One region of the Leclercia sp. AS011 genome, then DNA from elsewhere that is predicted to be linked to it. Evidence: predicted binding sites of a transcription regulator. Region 1 holds the regulator's gene; each other region holds the start of a gene.

Region 1 (4,508 bases):
TGGCGCGCTTATCGCCCGGGCATTAGCAGGGTGTCTTGTTTCCCCCGAAGTCTCAGAATCATGGCCAAAGAACACACGGACCGCACGACAATAGATCTGTTCGCGAATGAGCGTCGCCCGGGACGACCGAAAACCAATCCGCTATCGCGTGATGAACAGCTGCGCATCAATAAGCGCAATCAGCTTAAACGCGATAAAAGTCGTGGGCTTAAACGCGTCGAGCTGAAACTGAACGCTGACGCCGTCGATGCGCTGAACGAGCTGGCGAATGCCCGTGAGATCAGCCGCAGTGAGCTTATCGAAGAGATGCTGATCGCGCAGCTCGGGAAATGGCACGGCAAAGCTTAAGTCAGAAAACTCCCCTTCTTGTTGCTTTCATGTAGCACAGAGTGCAGTCCTGCGTGATAGCAGTTTCCGCAGGCTTCTCTGTTCTGCTATGATTGCCCTTATCCGTGGCTAAATTGCGCCACCATACCATTAAGTATCAAGAGGTTATTTTACTCATGGCAATCATCGGCATTTTTTTCGGCAGCGACACGGGTAACACCGAGAACATCGCAAAAAACATTCAAAAACAGTTAGGTAAAGACGTTGCCGATGTGCATGACATTGCGAAAAGCAGCAAAGAAGATATCGAAGGTTACGATATTCTGCTGCTGGGCATCCCGACCTGGTATTACGGTGAAGCGCAGTGTGACTGGGACGACTTCTTCCCGTCTCTGGAAGAGATCGACTTCAACGGCAAACTGGTGGCCCTGTTCGGCTGTGGCGATCAGGAAGACTACGCAGAGTACTTCTGCGATGCCCTCGGCACCATTCGCGACATCATTGAGCCACGCGGCGCGGTGATCGTGGGTCACTGGCCAACCGCCGGTTACCACTTCGAAGCCTCCAAAGGTCTGGCCGATGATAACCACTTCGTGGGCCTCGCCATCGACGAAGATCGCCAGCCGGAACTGACCGCCGAGCGTGTCGACAAATGGGTGAAACAGGTTCGCGAAGAGCTGCACCTCGACGACATCCTCAATGCCTGATGATGTCGCGGCGCAACGCTAAAGTTGCGCCGCATTGATAGGTAATACCAATCAAAATAATTGCTACAAATTTTTAACTTTTGCTGCCATACCTGTACAATGATCCAGGAGTAAACGGGGAACCTTGTAACAACTTTGTTGGCGGTACCACGTTTTTATAAGCATACTTTACTTGAGACTTGCAGTTTTCATTACGCCATGGCACTTCTATAATGAGACGCATTATCCCAGGTGCATTTTCTGTCACTTCTTCCTTAGAAGTGAATCGTTTAGCAACAGGACAGATTCCGCATGACTGACAACAACACCGCATTAAAGAAGGCCGGACTGAAAGTCACGCTTCCACGGTTAAAAATCCTGGAAGTGCTTCAGGGTCCGGATAACCATCATGTCAGTGCGGAAGACTTATACAAGCGTCTGATCGACATGGGCGAAGAGATTGGTCTGGCTACCGTTTACCGTGTACTGAACCAGTTCGACGATGCAGGCATCGTTACGCGTCATAATTTCGAAGGCGGTAAATCCGTATTTGAACTGACGCAGCAGCATCATCACGATCACCTGATTTGCCTCGACTGCGGCAAAGTGATCGAATTCAGCGATGATTCCATCGAATTACGTCAGCGCGAAATTGCCGCACGTCATGGCATTCGTCTGACCAACCACAGTCTGTACCTGTATGGCCACTGTGCCGAAGGCGACTGCCGCGAAGATGACCACGCGCACGACACGAAATAATCTCCGCTAAGACTCTGAGCCAACCTGACGGTTGGCTTTTTTTTTGCCTGTCATTATGTCAAAAAGCCCGGTGGCGCTGCGCTTACACGGGCCTACCAGGGTGAAATCTCCCGTAGGCCCGGTAAGCAAAGCGCCACCGGGCGTTAAAGACAGCGGATTACTTGCTGTTATTACTGCGAATCTCCTGCCAGATTTTATCGCAGTTTTTGGTCACGTCCTGATTGTTACCCGTTTTACGCGCCTGGATACAGGCCTGGTAATCCGCCACCCGGACGGTTTCCTGGGTCGCAAACTGTTGGTGCGCCTTCTCCTGACGCAGCACGTCCAGCACGCTCTGGCAGGCTTCGAGTTTCTCAGGCGATCCTTCAGCGGTATTGATGCAGGCGCTGTAGGCCTCTTTCAGACGGGTGTCTTCTTTCTGGGTTTGCGGTTGTGCGCAGGCGGCCAGTCCTGATGCCAGCACCGCGACCAGTACGATTCTTTTCAGCATAACGGTTCCAGTCAGGCGGGGATCGCCCCCGCCCGGGTTGTCATCAGAAGATGGTGAACGGGGCGATAACCATAAACTTCACGTCACGCTCGTCCTGGAAGATGTTGCCGTAGCCGCCGCCGTAGCTTGGGATATCGGAGTGGTTGTCATACTGCGTGAAGTGCAGTTTGAACATAGTCCCTTTCGCGCGACCGTCCTGCAGGGTGTAGCTCGCATCCAGGCTGTAGGCAGACTCTTTGATCTTGTTCGAGGCGATATCTTCACGCTGACCGGCGCTGTTGATTAACCAGTCTGCCGGTTTCGCGTCCCAGGCGTAGACATAGGATGCGCCGACGCTCCAGCCCGCCAGGTTCCAGTTGCTCAGGTCATACATCGCCCCGAAGAAGACCGCTTTTTCGCCGTTGGCGTTAAAGTCGGAGCGGTTATCCCACCACACGTCCAGACGCCCGTTGGAAGAGGCATAGGTTGGCGTCATACGCTGCAGGAAGTAACCCTGCTGACCTTCCGCCTTCACGTAGGTCCCTTCCAGACGCAAATCGACCTGACCGACTTTGTAGCCCAGCGTCAGCGCCTGCAGCCATGCCGTACCGTCGTAGATATCGTTCACGGTGCCGCTGTCGGCTTTATCACGCGTACCGTAGAACTGATAGGTCGTTGAGAGCGGGCCACCCACGATATCAAGCTTGTAGCTGGCTTTGGCAAAGTACTGATCGATGAAACCTTCAGCCTGACCAAAGGCGGCTTCGAGAATCAGGTTATTTTTGAAATCGTACTTCGCGCCGAAGGAGTGGAGATAGTCGACGCGGGTTTTTCTGTCATTCTGATAGAACTTGTCCATCTCAAGGTGCCACGGCGCTTTATATTCGTTAGTCCACATGTAAGAGAAACTCAACGCGCCGCTATCACCGTAGTCAAAGTTGGCCCCGGCTTCGGCACCCTGATAGGTACCTGGCATAAAGCTCCAGTGCGGCGCTAACAGGGTTTGCCCGGTTGGTTGCAGCCAGCCGCCGCGCGCCCATACCGGACCGTATTTAAATTTTGCCGCCGCTTTGTACAGGCTGATCCCGCTCTTATCGCCGGACCAGTCCTCTTTATAGGCTTTGTTGCTGGAGGAGAAAGCTATTTCGTTCGGATGGCCGCTGTCGCCATTTTCCGCCATTTCGATGGCTGTGAACGCAGCCAGATCGAGACCGAACATATCGGCAGCATAGCCGGACTGGAAATCAAGGTTGGCGTTCCAGGTGGAGTGTGCGAGGTTAGTTTTGTATTTGTCTGACTCGACATCTTTGCGGTCACGTTCACGCTGCCAGTAATAGACACCGCCCGTGAGGGTAGAATCATCAATGAAACCTTCGGCCTGGGCTTTTGGAGAAACCATCCAGCCTGACATTGCTGTAACACCGGCGATAGCCAGCGCAAGCGCACTACGTTTGCCACTAAACGTACGCATAATTAATCCTCTTTGACGTATTCAAAGCGCCTTAAACGGCGAAAAACAAAAAAGTAAAAAGTGGAGGTAACCGGAAATACCCGCTTACATCTCCTGTTCTTAGACTATTTTTCGCGACGCGAATTATCAATGCTTTTCAGCGATCAAAAGTCAGGATTATGACAAAGCGCACATATTTGGTTGCGATTTGTAACAAAGGAGATGGGGAAGAATTTTTATTTAAAATAATGTGCAGAATGAGCGATTTATTTTTAATAAATACAGGTTATCTACCGTTAACAGTAGTGGAATTGGATAATTTGCGAAAAGGTAGAGAAAGAGAAGTGTTTTAAGATACAGAATTAATTCGCATCGCGAAGATTTGAAGGATTAATGGCTTTATGGCAGGCAAAAAAAACGCCGCAGTGCGCGGCGTTTTTCAAAGACGAAAGGGATTACTCGCCCGCTTTCGCCCAGGTATCACGCAGGCCGACGGTACGGTTAAATACCAGTTTGTCAGCGGTTGCGTAGCGGCTGTCGAGGCAGAAGTAGCCTTCGCGCTCGAACTGATAAGCATGACCGGCAACGGCCGCTTTCAGGGAGGGCTCGGCAAAGCCCTGTTTGATCACCAGTGAATCCGGGTTAATCACTTCCAGGAAATCCTCTGCCGCGCCCGGGTTTGGCACGCTGAACAGACGATCGTATAGGCGGATTTCAACCGGCAGCGCATGTGCCGCGCTCACCCAGTGGATCACACCCTTCACCTTGCGACCGTCGGCCGGATCCTTACTCAGGGTCTCGGCATCGTAGGTGCAGA
Region 2 (4,508 bases), 99 kb from region 1:
ACGGACTCACTTCGTCCAGCTCAGAACCGGTCGCTGGCTGCCCTTTGTAGTTGTACTTCTTCGGCTGCTGCTTGCCGTACCAGGTGAAGGTCGACTGCAGGGAGACATCCTGCTGGACCTGCCAGCTCAGGGTGGAGTTCAGCGTGTACTCCGGGATGATCGACAGACGGTCGCCGGTCTCCTTGTTCTTGCTTTGCAGCATGTAGGTGATGTTGTTGGTCCAGTTGATGGTGTCGCTGACCGGCACGTTCAGGGTGCCTTCCAGCCCTTCCACTACCGCTTTCGGCACGTTTTCCCACTGGTAGATATCCGTTTTGGTCTTGCCGAGGGAGGTCTGACCCACCGGGGCATAGCCCGCTTCAATCTTGTCGCGGTAGTCGTTACGGAACCAGGTCACGCCCGCCAGCCAGCCGTCGCGTTTCCACTCCAGGCCGATCTCTTTGTTGATGCTGGTCTCGGCTTTCAGATCCTCGTTACCCAGCATATAGCAGCCGACGCCATCCGCACTCGCGTAGCAGCCCTGGCCCTTGCTGTAGAGCAGGTAGTTCGGGTTGGTCTGGTACAGGCTCGGGGCTTTATAGGCCCGGGCGATGCCCATCTTCAGGGTAAAGTCATCTCCCAGACCTTGCGACAGGTTCAGGGACGGGCTCCAGTTGTTGCCCACGATGGAGTGGTGATCGAAGCGCAGCGCCGGGGTCAGCATGGTGCTGTCGGTCAGCTCCATGTTGTTTTCGGCGAACAGGGAGAAGATCTCGGCATCAGAGTACGGACTGCGGCTGTCGCTCACGCCCGGAATGGTGCCGCCCTGCAGGGCCTGGCCGTTGGAGGACATATCCTTCATCCGCTGCTGATCCCATTCGGTGCCCAGGGTCAGGTTCTGGTTGACGATAAAGTCGATTGGCAGGCTGATCTCGCTGTGCAGCATCACGTCGGACAGGTCGGTATCGGTGAACTTATTGCTGTTGAACAGCCCTTCCAGACCGCCCGCCAGCCCTTCGCCCAGACGGGAGTTACGGGTATGTTCGTACTGCGCCCAGTTGTTGGTGGTGATGCCGTTATCCCAGCCGCCGGTCCAGGTGACCGCGAAGTTCTGGCGATAGAGACGGTTGGTCTCTTTGCCGTAGTTCTTCTTCACCAGCCCGTTGCTGCTGTTGTCGTTGTTGGTGTTCTGGGTATCGCCCGCGTAGAGGTTGTTCTGACGGCTGTAACCGGCTTCAAACTGCAGGGCCTGCATCGGGGCAAAGTCCCAGCGCAGCACGCCGTTGACGTCTTTATTCTCCACCCCTTCGCGCCCGGCTGGCAGGGTATCGGCGTAGGCGCCGGTGCGCTCAGACTGATGCCCCTGGTTGATGTCCCAGGCATCGGCCTGGGTTTTATCCAGGTTGCCGTACAGGCGGAAGCTGAAATCTCCGCCCAGCGGGCCATTCAGGCTGAAGTTGGTGCGTTTGGTGGAGCCCTCTTCATCGTGTTCAGGGGCATTCAGATAGGTGTTCCAGGAGCCGTGCCACTCGTTACTCACTTTTTTGGTGATGATGTTCACCACGCCGCCCGCCGCGCCGTTGCCGTAACGCGCCGCTGCCGGGCCACGGATCACCTCGATGCGCTCGATCATCTCCGGCGGCACCCAGCCGGTATCGCCGCGGGTGTCACGCTCGCCGCGCCAGCCCAGACGGATAGAGTTACGGCTGGTGACCGGCTTACCGTCGATCAGGATCAGGGTGTTTTCCGGGCCCATGCCGCGGATATCGATCTGGCGATTGTTGCCGCGCTGGCCGCTGGTGGAGTTACCGGTGAGGTTGACGCCCGGCATGGTGCGGATGATCTCTGACACATCGCGTGCTGCCGGGTTTTTGCGGATCTCATCCGCGGTGATGGTGGAGACACCGGGGGCCTGCAGGTTCTGCTCGGCGGCGGTGATCACCATGGTGTCTTCGTGAGTGGCGGTCCCGGCTGCCATCGCAGGCAGAGCCATACCGTAAATCCCGAGGTTGACCAGTAAGGCCAGTGAGTGACGTTTATTATTCATTGTGTGTCCTGCTTTTCGATGCCATATGCCAGCGCATGGCGTGGTTATTTAATGGTCGCGCTTCCCACAGCGCGCCCATACGCTATTGCAAATGAAAATAGTTATCAATAATATTATCGATATTGTTTATCTGTTATCAAAAAAACCGAACAGGTCATGGGGTTATATCGGTGACGACGCTCGAAACGGGAAGTGACGCCTGGTGGCAGTCGAAACAGGGGCCGGAATGGGTGCGGGAAGGGGATCATTATCGGGTCACATTCTGGTGGCGCGATCCGGCCGGAACGGAGCACGCCTCGCCGCTAAAAAGGGTGTGGCTCTACATCACCGGCGTGACCGATCACCATCATAACGCCCGCCCGCAGACGCTGGCGCGCATCGCCGGAACCGACGTCTGGCAGTGGCAGGGCGAGTTCAGCCCAAACTGGCGCGGCAGCTACTGTTTTATCCCCTCTGCTCACGAAGACGACTTCAGCGAGACGGTGTTTGCTACCGATCCGCCGGACCGCATGGCCCTGCGCGAAGGCTGGCGCAAGCTGCTGCCGCACGCCGTTGCCGATCCGCTAAATCCACAGCACTGGCGCGGCGGTCGCGGTCACCCGGTTTCGGCGCTGGAGATGCCCGAGGCACCGCTTCAGCCCGGCTGGGATCGGCTCAATACCCCGTTTCGTCCTCCACAGATTATCTCCTGGAAGAGCGCCCGTCTCGGCAACACCCGCCGGGTGTGGATCTTCACCACTGGCGAAGAAGCCCCTCATGAGCGCCCGCTGGCGGTGCTGCTCGACGGCCAGTTCTGGGCCGAAAGCATGCCGGTCTGGCCCGCGCTGACGGCGCTCACCGACCAAAAGCAACTGCCGCCCGCCGTTTACCTGCTGATTGACGTCATCGATACCGCCCACCGCAGCCGCGAGCTGCCCTGCAACCCCGACTTCTGGCAGGCCTTGCAGGAGGAGCTCCTCCCGCAGGTGCATAACCTGGCCCCGTTCAGCGATCGTGCCGACCGCACGGTGGTCGCCGGGCAGAGCTTTGGCGGGCTGTCCGCCCTCTATGCCGGGCTGCACTGGCCCGAGCGTTTTGGCTGCGTGCTCAGCCAGTCGGGCTCCTTCTGGTGGCCGCATCGCGGGGGCAAGCAGGAGGGCATGATCCTTGAACAGCTTAAAAACCAGCAGCTGTCGGCGAAGGGACTGCGCATCGTCCTTGAGGCGGGGCGACGGGAACCGCTGATCTACCGCGCCTGCCAGGCGCTGTATGCCGAGCTACAGCACCAGCAGCAGCCGGTCGTCTGGCGTCCGGTGGATGGCGGACATGATGCACTTTGCTGGCGGGGAGGGCTGACGCAGGGGCTGATGACTCTCTGGCAGCCGATTATTTAATCACGGAGTCTGGTATGGAATTCAGTAACCCCTTCGACGATCCGCAGGGTCTGTTCGCCATTGTGCAAAACGCGCAGCAGCAGTACAGCCTGTGGCCCCAGCAGTGTGCCTTGCCCGAGGGCTGGCGCGTGGTGTGCGAGCCGCAAACGCAGGACGCCTGTCAGGCGTGGCTTGCCGCCCGCTGGCAAACCCTGACCCCGGCCCATTTTGCACAGGTGAACCCATGAGCGCACAACTCCCACTCGTGGCCGCCCAGCCGGGGATCTGGATGGCGGAACAGCTTTCTGACCTGCCCAACGCCTGGAGCGTGGCTCACTACGTCGAGCTGACCGGCCCGGTTGACGCCCCGCTGCTGGCGAAAGCGGTGGTGGCGGGCATGATGCAGGCCGATACGCTGCGCACGCGCTTTACCGAAGACAACGGCGAGATTTTACAGTGGGTGGACGACACCCTGACCCTGCCGGAGCCGCAGATTATTGACCTGCGCGCCCACGCCGATCCGCATGCCGCAGCCCAGGCGCGGATGCAGGCCGATCTTAACCAGAACCTGCGCGTCGACAGCGGTCAGCCGCTGGCCTTCCACCTCCTGCTTCAGGTGGCGGACAACCGCTGGTACTGGTATCAGCGCTATCACCACTTGGTGGTGGATGGCTTCAGCTTCCCGGCCATTACCCGCCAGATCGCCGCCATCTATCGCGCCTGGTCCAGCGGCGATGACGCGCCGGATTCGCCGTTTACCCCCTTTGCTGAGGTGGTGGAGGAGTACCAGGGCTACCGTGACAGCGAGGCCTGGACCCGTGACGGAGCCTTCTGGGCTGAACAGCGCAGGCAGCTTCCGCCGCCGGTATCGCTCTCCAACGCGCCGCTGCCGGGCCGGGCCGCGACGACCGACATTCTGCGCCTGAAGCTGACCGCCGATCGTCAGGTCTTCAGCCGTCTGGCAACGGCCAGCCAGAGCCAGCGCACCGACCTCGCTCTGGCGCTGGTGGCCCTGTGGCTCGCCCGCCTGACCGGCCGCATGGACTATGCCGCCGGGTTTATCTTTATGCGCCGGATGGGCTCTGCGGCGCTGACCGCCACCGGCCCGGTGCTGAACGTGCTGCCGCTGG
Region 3 (4,508 bases), on a different contig from region 1:
TGATGTCCCTCTATATTTGTGCCGCCATCGCCTACAACCTCGGCAAGCACTACGTTAAATCGCACCAGCTTGATCCCTTCATGTGCGCCATGCTGTCGCTGATGGCCTTCCTGCTGATTGCGGCTCCAAAAACCAAAGGCGCGCTGCCGGTGGATAGCCTCGGAGGGACGGGGATATTCACCGCCATTCTGGTGGCGATCTACTGTGTGGAGATGATGCGTTTCCTGAAGGCGCACAATATCGGTATCCGCCTGCCCGATCAGGTGCCGCCGATGATCAAAAACTCCTTCGATCTGCTGATCCCGGTGCTGGTGGTGGTGTTGACCCTCTATCCGTTGAGCCTGTTCATCCAGTCTGAGTTTGGCATGCTGATCCCGCAGGCGATCATGGCTATCTTTAAGCCGCTGGTTTCCGCGGCGGACTCCCTGCCGGCGATCCTGCTGGCGGTGCTGATTGGGCATCTGCTGTGGTTTGCAGGGATCCACGGGGCAGCGATTGTCTCCGGGATGCTGCAGATGTTCTGGCTGACCAACCTCGGCATGAACCAGACCGCACTGGCGCAGAGCGCACCGCTGCCGCACATCTTTATGGAAGCGTTCTGGACCTTCTTTATTGTGATTGGCGGCTCCGGGGCGACCATGGGGCTGGTGTTCTGCTACCTGCGCAGCCGCTCGGCGCACCTGCGTTCGATTGGCCGACTGAGCGTGGTGCCGAGTATTTTCAACATCAATGAGCCGGTGATCTTTGGTACGCCGATCGTGATGAACCCGGTGTTCTTTATTCCGTTCCTGCTGGCACCGATGGTAAACGCCGTACTGGCGTGGGCCGCGATGAAGCTGGATCTGATTGGTCGCGTGATCTCCGTGGTGCCATGGACCGCGCCTGCGCCGGTGGGGGCCGCCTGGGCGCTGGGCTGGGATTTCCGCGCGGCGGTACTGGTGGTGCTGTTAGCTCTTGTCTCCGCCATCATCTACTACCCGTTCTTTAAAGTGTACGAGAAGCAACTTCTGGCCCAGGAGGCCGAAGAGGCCCAGCGTGCCGACGAGGAAAGCCAGCAGGTGGCGTAATAAAAGCAAAACGGCAACCAAAGGTTGCCGTTTTGAGTGTTTGAAGAGGGCCAGGGTGAGGGCACCAGACCGCACCCGTTTATTTAAGCGTACAGTCGCCGCACTGCTGCACGTCCGGCAGGCGATAGCGCTGGCAGCAGGTGCGGCGCACCAGCAGCCCGTCCCGCGGAACCACCGTGCGGAAAAGCGGATTATCACGCCCATCCGACAGCTGGCGGGCAAAGAAGAGGGACTGGCGCAGCGCGTCGACCTTCTCGTCGCCCAGCAGGGTTTTCATTTCGTTCAGATACCAGTGAATCAAATACCCGGTATTGCTCCAGATAAGTTTGCCGTTAATCTCACCCGTCTCTTCCAGCGCCTCAACGACCGGGATCAGCGCCCGGGTAATCAGCACTTCAATTCTTTGCTGCGCAGAAAGCGAGGTCGTCTGGCTGTCTTCCTGCACGTCGATCCAGAAGCAGGCGGCGCGCCCGGTTTCGTGAAACTCAACGTGGAAGTGCTCAGGGGAGAGATCCAGCGCCACGTCCTGGGTGAGCAGGGCCAGCATCATCGGCGGCACCATCAGCCCGATATACCATTGCGCCCACAGCGACAGCAGCGGCTTGTTCTCGCGCGCCAGAGTGGGTTGGTTGCGGTAGATATGATCGGAGTAGGTCGCCAGCAACGACTGCAGTTCGGCAGGGCGTTGCCACTGCGCCAGGGTCAGGGCGTGATGCGGAGGCGTTTCATCCAGTTTGATGACATCCAGCATATGCGCACGCGTCTCAGCAATGGCGTCACGCACCGCATCCGCAAGCCCGGAAGGCCCGGCCGGAAGGCGGGTTTGCCAGATAACATTCTCAATGACGTGTGCGGAGCGTATGGCCATAAGTGAGCTGGATAAAAATCTAAATGATAATGATTGCCAATCCTAACTATAGATAAAACCGTGCGCAAGATTTTTTACACATTTAAGCCCTGCGCTGACAAATGAGAAATTATGTCATATGATATTGGTTATCATTATCGAGTTGAGAGACAGAGTATGTTGAGCAGAGCGTTAGGGAGTGGATGGGGCGTAATACTGCCGGGGGCGATCATTGCCGGGCTGGCTTTTACCGATCTGTCGCTGGCGGTCTGGAAATTGATTATCATGTCGGGATTACTGATGTCATCGGCCATGATCTGGCATAAACAACTGCGGCACTTTGTGCTGCTGCCATCATGTGTCGCGCTCATTGCGGGAATGTGGGTTCTGGCGATGAATCTGAACTGAAAGGGGTGACAAGAGAGAAGGTCAGGGAGAGATAAGATAATTGGTGCGAGGGGGGGGACTCGAACCCCCACATCCTAAGGACACTAACACCTGAAGCTAGCGCGTCTACCAATTCCGCCACCTTCGCACAGTTATCTTATTTTATTGATATCGCCTCGTTGGTGCGAGGGGGGGGACTCGAACCCCCACATCCGTAAGGACACTAACACCTGAAGCTAGCGCGTCTACCAATTCCGCCACCTTCGCCCAGTGCGAGCAATATCAATCATGGTTGTTGGTGCGAGGGGGGGGACTCGAACCCCCACATCCAAAGGACACTAACACCTGAAGCTAGCGCGTCTACCAATTCCGCCACCTTCGCATACCAACGATACAAAAAAAGTATCGTAACCACGGAGGCGCATTCTAGATGTTTTCAGCTATTCGTCAACAGATAATTGTGCCGGATGTTTTGATTGTTGCAAAAATGGCCCGATCGGGGAGATCGGGCCGGAAGGGGACGTTATTTCTTCGCCTGACGGGTCATGATCGCGCGGTAGATCTTGAAGCGACCGGTCTGGGCCAGCACTTCGTGGAAGCCGAAGACTTCATCCAGCACTTTCGGATACGGCAGGAAGGCGTTGGCCACGATGCGCAGCTCGCCGCCGCTGTTCAGATGGCGTACCGCGGTGCGGATCAGCGTTTGCGCGGCTTCGAGGCTGGTCTCCATCCCGTCATGGAACGGTGGGTTGGAGATAATCATATCGAAACGGCCGGTCACGTCGGAGAGCACGTTGGAGGCAAACACTTCCCCCTCAATGCCGTTAGCGGCAAGGGTCGCGCGGCTGGCTTCAATGGCAGAAGCGCCAACGTCGGTGAGGGTCAAACGCACTTTCGGTGAGTGGCTGGCGAGTACGGCAGAGAGCACGCCCGCGCCGCAGCCGACATCCAGCACTTTGCCTTTGGTATGCGGCGTGAAGGTGGAGAGCAGCAGCTGACTGCCGACATCCAGGCCGTCACGGCTGAAGACGCCCGGCAGCGTTTTGATGGTCAGGCCATCCAGCTGGTACTCGCCCCAGTATTTTTCCGCGTCGAAGGTCGGTTTTTTGTCCAGGCGGCCATGATACAGGCCGCAGCGGCGGGCGCTGTCGACTTTGTTCAGGGTGGCGTAATCCGCCAGCATCTGCTCGGCGCTGCGCACGCCGCTGCGGTTTTCACCGATCACGAAGATATCGCAACCCACCGGCAGCAGGGAGAGCAGGTTCATCAGCTGGAACTGGGCTTCGGGTTTGTTCTTCGGCCAGTAGTAGATCAGCGTATCGCAGTCTGCCACGTCGCTCTGCTCAGCCACCAGGCTGTAACGGACGCGCTCACCCATCTGGCGGCTCAGCACCTGCCAGTGGTGATACTGCTGGGTGTGGGCGCGGCTTTCGGCGCACTCGAAACGGGCAGGCAGGTCATCCTGCATATCTCCGGCAAACAGAATACGGCTTTGTTCGAAATCATCACTGTGGCGCAGCAAGACTTCACTTGCCGGGGTAAATGCAGACATGAATTGTTCCTCAATAAACTCAGGCGGGGATTATAGTAGGTAGATGGCGCAGATTCGACACATTTGCTATATTTGCGCGCCTGACAGACAGGAGTTTTCGCAATGGCATCCCGACGAGACAGGCAATTACAGCAACTGGGCATCACCCAGTGGGCGTTGCGCCGCCCGGCGGCCTTGCAGGGCGAAATCGCCATCTCGCTTCCGGCGCACGTTCGTCTGGTGATGGTGGCGCAGAGCCTGCCCGCCCTGAGCGAGCCGCTGGTTGCCGACGTGCTGCGCGCCCTTAAGCTGAGTGCCGATCAGGTGCTGCAGCTGACGCCCGAGCGCGTAGCGATGCTGCCCCCCGAGGGCCGCTGTAACAGCTGGCAACTTGGCGTGACGGAAGAGATAACGCTGGAGGGCGGCAACCTGGCCACTCCGGTACTGGACGAACTTAACGCGAACCCGGCGGCACGTCGCGCGCTGTGGCAACAAATCTGCGAACATGAACACAATTTCTTCCCTCACGACGACTGATTTAGCGCAGGCTTTTGAGATCGAAAAACGCGCCCACGCCTTTCCGTGGAGTGAAAAAACTTTTGCCAGCAACCAGGGCGAGCGTTACCTCAACTATCGGCTGGATGTCGATAATACCCTGGCGGCTTTCGCCATTACG

The links. Region 1 encodes Fur, which represses iron uptake genes when iron is present. Its sites were predicted from a motif close to ATAATAATGAGAACNACTATCAA; they were not measured.
Region 2: the regulator Fur is predicted to act here: its motif matches at 2,118-2,140, upstream of fes (enterochelin esterase).
Region 3: the regulator Fur is predicted to act here: its motif matches at 2,054-2,076, upstream of fhuF (siderophore-iron reductase FhuF).

Annotation. Positions count from the first base shown of each region.
Region 1 covers NZ_JBBCMA010000001.1:2,231,908-2,236,415, forward strand. The annotation lists gene ybfE (LexA regulated protein) at 61-348, shown strand; gene fldA (flavodoxin FldA) at 504-1,034, shown strand; gene fur (ferric iron uptake transcriptional regulator) at 1,326-1,772, shown strand; gene chiQ (ChiQ/YbfN family lipoprotein) at 1,930-2,259, opposite strand; gene chiP (chitoporin ChiP) at 2,306-3,712, opposite strand; gene glnS (glutamine--tRNA ligase) at 4,147-4,508, opposite strand, start outside.
Region 2 covers NZ_JBBCMA010000001.1:2,331,376-2,335,883, reverse strand. The annotation lists gene WFO70_RS11100 (TonB-dependent siderophore receptor) at 1-2,026, opposite strand, end outside; gene fes (enterochelin esterase) at 2,197-3,399, shown strand; gene WFO70_RS11090 (MbtH family protein) at 3,414-3,626, shown strand; gene entF (enterobactin non-ribosomal peptide synthetase EntF) at 3,623-4,508, shown strand, end outside.
Region 3 covers NZ_JBBCMA010000002.1:203,578-208,085, forward strand. The annotation lists gene WFO70_RS13410 (PTS sugar transporter subunit IIC) at 1-1,067, shown strand, start outside; gene fhuF (siderophore-iron reductase FhuF) at 1,147-1,935, opposite strand; gene WFO70_RS13420 (DUF1435 domain-containing protein) at 2,092-2,322, shown strand; tRNA gene WFO70_RS13425 (tRNA-Leu) at 2,364-2,449, opposite strand; tRNA gene WFO70_RS13430 (tRNA-Leu) at 2,482-2,568, opposite strand; tRNA gene WFO70_RS13435 (tRNA-Leu) at 2,598-2,683, opposite strand; gene rsmC (16S rRNA (guanine(1207)-N(2))-methyltransferase RsmC) at 2,825-3,853, opposite strand; gene WFO70_RS13445 (DNA polymerase III subunit psi) at 3,956-4,369, shown strand; gene rimI (ribosomal protein S18-alanine N-acetyltransferase) at 4,338-4,508, shown strand, end outside.